Regions from separate parts of the Sediminibacillus dalangtanensis genome, predicted to be linked through region 3. Evidence: riboswitches for the same ligand, from Rfam matches in the RefSeq annotation. Region 3 holds a riboswitch; each other region holds the start of a gene.
What was found. Region 3 has a riboswitch for thiamine pyrophosphate ahead of tenI (thiazole tautomerase TenI). Riboswitches for the same ligand answer to the same signal wherever they lie in the genome.
Positions count from the first base shown of each region.

Region 1: another riboswitch for thiamine pyrophosphate. It lies ahead of thiT (energy-coupled thiamine transporter ThiT); the one in region 3 lies ahead of tenI (thiazole tautomerase TenI).
Region 2: another riboswitch for thiamine pyrophosphate. It lies ahead of ERJ70_RS01185 (ABC transporter substrate-binding protein); the one in region 3 lies ahead of tenI (thiazole tautomerase TenI).

Region 1 covers NZ_CP046956.1:1,409,697-1,412,977, reverse strand. The annotation lists gene ERJ70_RS07215 (EAL domain-containing protein) at 1-1,023, opposite strand, end outside; gene thiT (energy-coupled thiamine transporter ThiT) at 1,065-1,673, opposite strand; TPP riboswitch at 1,741-1,841, opposite strand; gene ERJ70_RS07205 (ABC transporter ATP-binding protein) at 2,057-2,788, shown strand; gene ERJ70_RS07200 (ABC transporter permease) at 2,785-3,281, shown strand, end outside.
Region 2 covers NZ_CP046956.1:211,904-215,184, forward strand. The annotation lists gene ERJ70_RS01175 (ABC transporter permease) at 1-494, opposite strand, end outside; gene ERJ70_RS01180 (thiamine-binding protein) at 491-784, opposite strand; gene ERJ70_RS01185 (ABC transporter substrate-binding protein) at 777-1,787, opposite strand; TPP riboswitch at 1,963-2,074, opposite strand; gene ERJ70_RS01190 (DUF4349 domain-containing protein) at 2,137-3,069, opposite strand.
Region 3 covers NZ_CP046956.1:606,948-610,228, forward strand. The annotation lists gene ppsA (phosphoenolpyruvate synthase) at 1-754, shown strand, start outside; TPP riboswitch at 1,105-1,207, shown strand; gene tenI (thiazole tautomerase TenI) at 1,361-1,981, shown strand; gene thiO (glycine oxidase ThiO) at 2,012-3,136, shown strand; gene thiS (sulfur carrier protein ThiS) at 3,152-3,281, shown strand, end outside.

The DNA.
Region 1 (3,281 bases), 800 kb from region 3:
AGCCCAGTTCGACCCTATTTTATCAGGCTCCATCTCCCACCGGCCATCTCTTTTTCGAAAGTTGGAAGATACTTGGTGACCGTCGCTATCGCAGATAAACATCCGAAAACTCTCTTCCTCAAAGTCGCTGGTCAAGCCTTCGATAAAGTGATCAGCCTTCTTGGTTCCTTCCCACTGGGACTGAATCCTTTTTACTTTTTGCTCCCAATTCAGCACATGAAGCAGACGTTGTTCTACCAGTTGTTTTTCCCGCTTGATGTATTCGGATACCTTTTCTGTCACATTTATCCTTAATACGGACTGACCGTCCAAAGCAAAACCGGGTTTCGCCAGATAATACCCCTGGTAAAAACGGCCGCCATGTTTCCAGGCAAAATACAATTGAAAATTATCTTCTATGTTTTCAAACAATAAAGCTGCTCCGATCCGCCTGGCAAGCATGGATAGCGAATGCATGATATCTTGAAAACCATCCGCATTGTGACGACGGATGATATCTGTATCTATTTTTAATATATGCGGTTCCAGTTGGCGAATCCGGTCAATATTAGAGCTTTTCGCTCCAACATGGTCGACTGCAATCTGAATGCCGAAAGTCTTATAATAAAGCAGAAGATGGTTCAAGTTTTCAAACGCCTCGTCAAAATCATGCTCCGTCACTTCAATGACAATACGGTTCATCGAAAACCCTTTTGCCTCGAAATCCAACAACAGTTGTAACAAATCTTCTCCGTCATTGACCATCAGTTGTTTTGCATTCCGGTTGATGAATAAATAGCCATCCACTTCGGCTTCAAGCATTTCCGTTATGGCAATTTGTAAAAGATGTTGATCGACTTCTACTTTGAATTCTTCCGGTACTTCCGGATCAGAAAAAAAAGGACCAAGACTCTCCCATTCTTCTTCATTTCTGAATCTGCCCAGCACTTCATAACCTGCTACCGTATGACGAATCGCGCTGACAATCGGCTGGTAGACAGGTTTTATACTCTCTAAATTGTCCAGGATATCCAATGGATCCATGAGTTACCCCTACCTTCCGTAACCATTCTATTATTTTTCTCTCAGGAAGCTTTTTTCGGGGGAGAAACAGGGGCAGCGGTTTTGGGCCGAATTAATGTCGGCGCACTGCTTAGTACCAATACTGTCAATATAGAACACAATACAGCGGCGCCCAGTGCTGTCACCCCGTTGGCAACAAAGGAAAACCAGACAGGATTCATTCCCTCTGGAGCATATTCACCCCAAAATATAAAACCGGCAATGAAATGCCAAAAGTAACGGGCGATACTACCGACAAAAACAGCGACAGTCACCAAACATAAAGCGGCTCTTTTTCTCCCCCTGCGATATGCTGTCTGAACCGGTTGATAAAAAAGTCCGGCAAAACCAACAAAGGCAAAAGCTACAAAATACTCGATAAATCCTTGTAAAGGCGTAAGAATAGAACGAGCTGCATCACCAAGAGCCACTTGCAACAATCCCCAAATAAAGCCTGCCAGAACACTGACAATGAAGCCTCTCCGGAATGCGAGCAGGAAAATCGGTACCATGGCAAACGAGATGGAAATCGATGGAGACAATCTGATCGAAGGAAGTAAATCAAAAACAAATGCCAGTGCAGCGAAAAATGAAGCTTCAATCAATGCAACCAATCCCAACTTCTTCAACATATAAAAAAACTCCCCTTTTCCATACGAAACACCAAGGGAGAACATGTATGCAGACAGCCAGAATCCGATCCACCATCATCCACATCCCTGCGCTAGCATTAACTAACAGGTTCAAAGGGTCAGAACAGTCTCGTTCACTCTCAGCATAAAGCTCCCCTTGTGGTTTCGCTTATGTAATTTTGTGTTGCGCTTCTTTTATTATAACCGATTCTCCTTGGGGGTGGTAGAGGTTTGCTTTTCATACACAATCACTTTCTTCGATTTTCTCAATCAACAAATCTCCATCAAGTTTGCTAAAATAATCCTGATGCTTTGGAGAAAATAGAAACAGTTTTCATAGGGGATACTGATTAAAAGCAAATTAGAGAGAAGGAGAATCAATCATGTCAGTGACAGACAAGGAAGCCGTCCGTTTGGAAAATGTATCCTACACTGCCGACGGTCAGAAGATATTGAAACAGATAACCGGCTCTTTTCCTGAAGGAAAAATCACAACCTTGGTCGGGCCGTCCGGCGCTGGTAAAACCAGTTTGTTCCGATTGATGAACGGGCTGCGCGCGACCACATCTGGTAACATCTACGTACAAGAAAAGCCCATAGAAGTATATAACCCTGTAGAACTCAGAAGGAAAGTAGGTGTGGCTTTGCAAAGCGCCACCATGATCAGTGGGAGTGTTTTCGAAAATTTATCTCTTCCGCTCAAACTGCAGGGAAAAGAACTTGAACAGGATGACGCATTGGAATTATTAGACTTAGTCGGACTGAAGCGGGATAGCATACAACAGAACATTAAGGATTTGTCCGGGGGCCAGCGGCAAAAGCTGTCGATTGCCCGTACCTTAGTTAATCGTCCTGATGTGCTGCTGTTAGATGAAATCACTGCTTCACTGGATCGTGTTTCACAACAGGATATCGAAGAATTGATCATTCGAATCAATCAAAACTATGGTACGACGATAGTTTGGATCACCCACAACTTACAACAGGCGAGAAGCCTCGGTGACTATACTTGGGTGATGATTGAAGGAGAAGTGGTAGAAACAGGGGAAAGCAGTTTGTTGAACAACCCTTCCAATGAACAGGTCAAAAGGTTTGTGAAGGGGGAAGATGCATGAATTATCTTACATTGTCCCTCGCACTCATTTTTGTTATCATTCCGCTTTTATTATCGAAAGTTTTAAGACTGGAACTGGAAAAGGATACGATTATTGCTGCCATCCGCTCGATTATACAGCTGCTTGCGGTCGGGTATTTATTGCAGTATGTATTTGATGCTGAAAACATGCTCTACATTCTATTAATGGTTGTTCTGATGATTGCGGCAGCCACACAAAATGCAAGACGGAAAGGCAGGTCGATTCAAGGAATTACCTGGAAACTGATTCTCACCTTTATTGTTGTAGAAGTGCTTACCCAAGGTATTCTGCTCGGGCTTTCGATCACACCACCTACTCCTCAATATATCATTCCAATCAGCGGAATGATTATCGGGAATTCCATGGTTTTGTCGATATTGTTTTTGAATCGATTTACCGCTGAAGTGGAAGACCACGAGGACGAAACCGAGTTGATTCTCTCATTGGGTGGTACACCTAAACAAGCGATTCA
Region 2 (3,281 bases), 400 kb from region 3:
TTCCAAAATATTTGCCGTTTGTCTGCCCCGGCCATTTTTAAGTAATGGAGCAGCTCCGGACTTGTTTGACGGAAACCATCCAATGTAGCAACGGCAATCGGAAAAAAGCAGACCAACGTAATGATGATCAGCTTGGGAAGAATGCCGAATCCGAACCAGATAACCAACAACGGGGCAAGGACGATGATTGGAATGTTTTGCGAGAGAATCATCAACGGATAAACAGTTTCTCTCAGTTTAGGAAGCAAATGCAGACAGACAGAAGCTGTAATCCCGATACTGGTACCAAGGAGAAATCCGATCAGGGTCAGCTTGATAGTCGAGAACAAATGCAGCTTGTAATCCCCCCATCCTGCGACTGCCTCCTGCCATATTTGTGACGGTGTCGGCAGCAGCCAGGAGGGTATTTCCGCAGCTCTGCCTGCTGTCTCCCAAATCACCAATAAAAGCAGGATGGCTATAACCGGGCGCCATCCTGTCTTTAATTGTTTCATTTACGGTATTTCTCCGTCAGTTTATCCATGGAAGCGCCGTCGGGCTGGTAAAGAATTTTTACTTGGGAAATGACATTAAGGCTCCCCAGCTCGATCATCCGTTTGTTCATTTTTTCGATAACAGCAAACAGCTCGGTTAAATCTCCCTCCATCGTCGTTTCCAGCGGGTTTACCTGATAACGTACCCCGGATTCCTCGATTACCGCGATTGCTTCATCTACATAAGGAATGACATCTTCGCCGTTTTTGGTTTTTGGGATAATTTGAATACTTACCAGTGAATCACTCATTGTTTTCTTCTCCTCCGTCCGGTAAAAATTTGTTGGTGAAAGCTTTTTCGGCTTCTAACTCATGATCGAGCAGGCCATTGTCATACATCCAGTCGGCATAGTTTTCCCAGACTTGCTGTTGTTGTTCGCCCCATCGGGGTGCATCATCCTGATATTTCGGAGACAACCATTGCTGACTCGCTTTAACCAGTTCGGCGTCCAAATCTGGAACCGCATCAATGAGAATGTCGGCGGCTTCATCTGGCTGATCCGCTGCAAACTGATAACCTTTGGAAACGGCAGCTACGAAGGCTTCGACGGTCTCTGGCTCATCGGCGATTTTCTGTTCACTTGTCGTGAGTACAGGTGTATAGTAGTCCAGTTTTTCGGAGTAGTCTGTCAGGTACTGCATATTCAACTCTTTCCCGCGAAGCTCTGCTTCAACGCCGGTCCAGCCGTAATAAATCCAGGCGAAGTCAATATCACGCTCGACTGCTGTAAAGAAGTCAGTATCTCCCATATTGACGATATCGACTTTTTCTACATCGGCATTTTCCTGCTTCATTAGGGAATCGATCACCGCTTTCTCCACGGGTGCACCCCAACCGCCATACGTTTTTCCTTCAAAATCTTTTGGCGAAGTGATTCCTTTTTCTTTTGGTGAAGCAAAACCGGAAGTATTATGCTGAATAATGGCAGCAATCGAAACAATCGGTATATCTTGTACACGGGCTTCCGTCAAGGCTTCCTGGGCGCCTATTCCAAAATCTGCTTTCCCAGATGCGACTAATTGATCTGCCCCTGCTTCTCCGGGCATCAGAATTTCCACATCGAGCCCTTCTTCCTTGAAATATCCCTTTTCCTGAGCAGCATATATGCCAGTGTGGTTTGTATTAGGCGTCCAATCCAGCACGAGGGACACTTTCTTTAATGCGTCCTTTTCTTGTGAACCGGAGTTCTCTTCGCTACTGCAGCCAGCTGCCAACAGCAGCAGGGCGGTAAGTAAAATTAGTAACTTTTTCATCCTATTTCCTCCTAGCGGTTAATGATGAAACACTTAGACGATGCAGGACTGAAATAGGGAACAGGAACCGTGTGAACTGCCACGAAAATTGCTTACGGTTCTGTTGAAGGTTAGCCATTGAAGGGCAATAAAAAAATGCACCATAGGCCATACCCAGGGTGCATATTATCGCATACTACCGTTCAAATATGTTCCCTACGCTGGTGTCAGCCAGATCAGGTTCCAAGGGTCAGTATCTTGACGGATACAATCTCAACCAGCAGCAACTGGTCCCCCTACATGAAAGTGATTCATTTAATTGTCTTGATTACACTATAACCTTGCCACAGCCTGCTGATTTTTTCAAGAGCTAGTTTTCCGTTTTATCCCGCTGCTTCGTTTTCTGGACTGCTTTACGTGCGATGAAAATCCCCAAAAATACCAGAACGCCCAGCAACAGCAGTATCGGCAGGTTACCAAATAGAAACACGATCAATCCTGAAAAGAAAGATAAGAGAAGATCGATACTTTTGACAAACTGTTCCTTTGTCTTTTGCCAGGTAGTGGATTCCCCACTGCTGCCGGAGATCCGCACATCATTCTCCTGAAGGTTAATATCAACAGTGGCCAAGTCCGTTTTATTTTCCAGATAGTTGATTCTTCCAGTGATCGTCTCAATCTCTTCTTGTACACCGGCTAAGTCTTCGGATATTTTCAGCAAATCTTCGGTTTTCTCTGCTTCCTCCATAAAAGCCATCAACCTTTTTTCGACAGCCTGCTTGGACTTGAGGCGGGATTGCAGGTCGACGTATTCTTCGGTGACATCCTGTCCGGAAACATTGTTTTCCAATACTTTGCTGCTGCCCTCTTTGACAAAATCGATGAACGGCTGGAATTGTTCTTGAGGAATCCTTGCGGTGATATGTCCCTCGGTACGGTCATCTTCAGGGTTTTGATAGGTACTCGATTCAACCACATAACCGCCGGCTTCTGTCACTTGTGATTGAATATTTTCCAAAGTCTGCTGGTAATCTTTTACTTCAATCCGCAAATTTGCGTGGTAAATCACTTTCCGGTTTGCTTGACTTGCTTTCTCGACTGCTTTTTCCTCTTCCTGTTGGGCTCCCTCTTCTCCGTTTTCCTCCGCCATCTTGTCGCTTAAAGCTGCATTGTCTTGACTGCTTTCTGTTTCAGCGCTGTCCATCTCCATGGGCATGTCGGCACTTTCCTTGGAGTCGTTGCTGCAAGCTGCCAAAAGCAGGAATAAACAGACTGAGAATAAATGGAAATACCGCTTTTTCATGTTTTGACCACCCTTTAGTTTTTTAGGTAGACGTCGGTAAGCCGTGAAAGTTACAACTAGCTTTCCTTTTTTGCATGGGTATGAATGAATATGTATAAATTCATGCATTTTTAGAGGAGGAGAACAAAGGAGAACCAGAAATCAATTGACGGCAGTGTTTTCGACCGGCGTGATGGAAAATGGGCGGTGGGCAAGAATCACAACTGTGTCCG
Region 3 (3,281 bases):
GCAATTTATCGATAAAATGGCCGAGGGCATCACAAAGGTGGCGCAAGACGTTTACCCTAAGCCTGTCGTAGTAAGGTTGAGCGACTTCCGTTCCAACGAATTTAGAGGATTGAAAGGCGGGGAAGAAGTAGAACCGATCGAAGCCAATCCGATGATCGGGTGGAGAGGGGTTTCCCGTTATATATCTCCGGAATACGAGGAAGGTTTCCGTCTGGAATGCCGCGCCATAAAAAAAGTGCGGGAAGACTATGGACTGATAAATGTGTGGACCATGCTTCCTTTCGTCCGAACTACTTGGGAAGTAAAGAGAGTCAAAGAAATCATGGCAGAGGAAGGTCTCATACAAGATCAGCAATTCAAAATTTGGATTATGGCCGAAGTGCCGTCCGTCATATTCGAAGCGGAAGAATTCGCGAAAATGGTTGACGGATTTAGTATCGGGAGTAATGATTTGACCCAGTTAGTGCTTGGTTCCGACCGGGATTCGGGAATTCTGAACACCATGGGTTACTTTGATGAACGCAATCCTGCTGTGAAAAAAGCGATCAAAATGCTAATACAAGGTGCCCATAAACATAATAAGAGCGTCTCAATCTGTGGGCAAGGGCCATCCTTGTATCCCGAATTCACAGAATTCCTTATCCAGGAAGGAATCGACAGTGTGAGCGTGAACCCGGATACGGTAGCCGGCACAAGGAGATTGGTTGCATCCGTCGAGCAGCGGATGATTATGAACAAAATAAGAGAATTATAAATTCTTTAGCAAAGTAACCAATGAGGCGCTTCATCAGAGCTTCATTGGTTTTCTATAGATTTCATTCAAGGGTGATGTGTTACCTAGTACGGCATCTCGCAGCACTTTACACATTTAAAAAGAGAGACTCAACTAAATAAACGAGATGAAATCAAGCAAATTTAAAATCAGTCCTTTTGTGACGCGGGAAATGGGAAACACATTCTATGTGACTGTCGTTTCTTGAATGAATAGAGGGTTATGCGATCAGTGGTGAGTGGTTTGTTGAATCCGAAAGAGCTTTTCCTGTATTTACACATATATCCTAGTCTTGAAAAAAGACCTATGTTATACTTAATGAAAATCACATATGTTTACACTGGGGGTGCCTTATAAGGCTGAGACAGATAGTATTCTGGACCCTTTGAACCTGATCTGGGAAATACCAGCGTAGGGAAGTGGGATTGAAACTTTTATATTATGACTGTTTATAATATATTGACTAAAAGGCCACCCCTATATCCGGGTGGCCTTTTTGCGTCCCGCGAAGCGATGAAAATAGCACGAATATGAAGAAGGCGGCCGCAGTTCATTAAAGACAGCGCTATCCAAGAGGGGGGGAGGATTATGGGGAAGGGAGAACTGCATATCGTTTCAACCGGAAATCAACGACCAGAAAAATTAGCCGAAATCGCAGGGGACATACATCCCTACATAACGGCCCTTCATATACGTGAGAAGCATAAAACGGCTAAGGAAATCTATCAACTGATTGAATTGTTACTAGACAGTCAAGTACCCGCTTCTAAAATCATCGTAAATGACCGGTTAGACGTTGCCCATGTGATGAAGCTCTGCGGTGTTCATTTAGCGTATCATTCTTTACCGATCGGCCCAGTGAAGGAAAATTTCCCTGATTTACGCGTTGGTTGTTCCGTTCATTCCCTAGAGGAAGCAATTTCTGCTCAAAAGCAAGGTGCTGATTATGCATTCTTTGGCCATGTTTTTCCCACCCAGTCCAAACCAGGATCAGCACCACGAGGAGTGGAACAATTACGGTCAGTTTCATCGTCTGTCTCTATGCCGGTGATAGCGATAGGAGGAATCAAACCTGGCAATGTAAACGAGGTGATGGAAGCTGGTGCGAAAGGGGTAGCTGTGATGTCGGGTGTTTTGGAGGCGAACCAGCCTCTGGGGAAAGTGAAAGAATATGTTTCCCGACTTTCTATCTCAAACAAGTTTAGATAGGAAGTGCTAAGCGGAAAGGAGGACTTTGTAATGCCTGATAAGTACGATTGTATTGTGATTGGCGGAGGGGTCAATGGGGGTTCTGTAGCGTATAACCTTGCAAAAAGGGGCAAAAAAGTCCTTTTGCTGGAAAAGGACCGTCTGGCAAGCAAAGCTTCTGGAGCGGCAGCAGGGATGCTGGCGGCGCAGGCTGAACTGGAGGAAGATGGGCCCTTATTCCACTTGGCAAAGAAAAGCAGGTCGAAGTTTCCTATGCTTGCAAAGGAAATAAAAGAGTTAACTGGAATAGACATTGAATTAAGCAATAAAGGGATGTACAAAGTGGCCTTAACAGAAGAGGAGGAATATCGTTTTAAGCAAATAATCGAGAGCCAAACCAGGGCGGGAGAGCAAGCGGAATGGATGAGTCAAAAGGAAGTAAGCAGAAGAGAGCCAGGCTTATCAACAGCCATCCGGGGGGCGATGTATATAGCAAAAGATGGGCAGGTGTCAGCACCGCAAGTAACACTTGGTTTTTTGAAAGCAGCTGCAGTCCTGGGGGTGGAAATAAGGGAGTTTACGGAAGTTTCCTCTTTTCTTTTTGATAATGGAAAAATAGCAGGAGTAAGGACAAGTGAAGGGAACTTTGAGAGTGACAAGGTGATTCTGACGGGAGGGGCATGGAGTGAATCCCTATTGCCTGATTCGGAAATTCCCTTTAACACTTATCCTGTAAAAGGGGAGTGCTTTTCCGTAGTCACCCATCGACCATTACTGACTGGAACGATTTTTTCTCATAGCTGTTATCTGGTACCCAAAAAAGGCGGTCGCCTTCTGGTAGGGGCTACAGTCCAACCAAATACCTTTGATCAAACCGTAACAGTGGGTGGGATTTCTTATCTGATGGAAAAGGCGAAGAAACTGGTTCCGGACATCGTACATGCAGAGTGGGAAAAAGCCTGGGCTGGAATTCGGCCGCAAACTTCAGATGGCCTTCCCTATTTAGGGGAGCATCCAGCGTACGAAGGATTGTTTGTGGCAACAGGGCATTTCCGTAATGGCATTTTGCTTTCTCCTATTACTGGCGAACTGATCGCTAGATTAGTAGATCGAGAACCGCTGTCAGCAGACTTACGTGCTTTCCGGATTGATCGCCACCTTGAGAAAACGCTTTAACGAGGAGGATTATGGATGGAGTTAATTATCAATGGTGACATGGTAGAAGTTCCGGATACTATTGCCACTGTTTCATCATTATTAGAGTACTTCGGAATTGGGGAAAAGGTTGTGATTGTGGAACTGAATCAGAACATATTAGAAA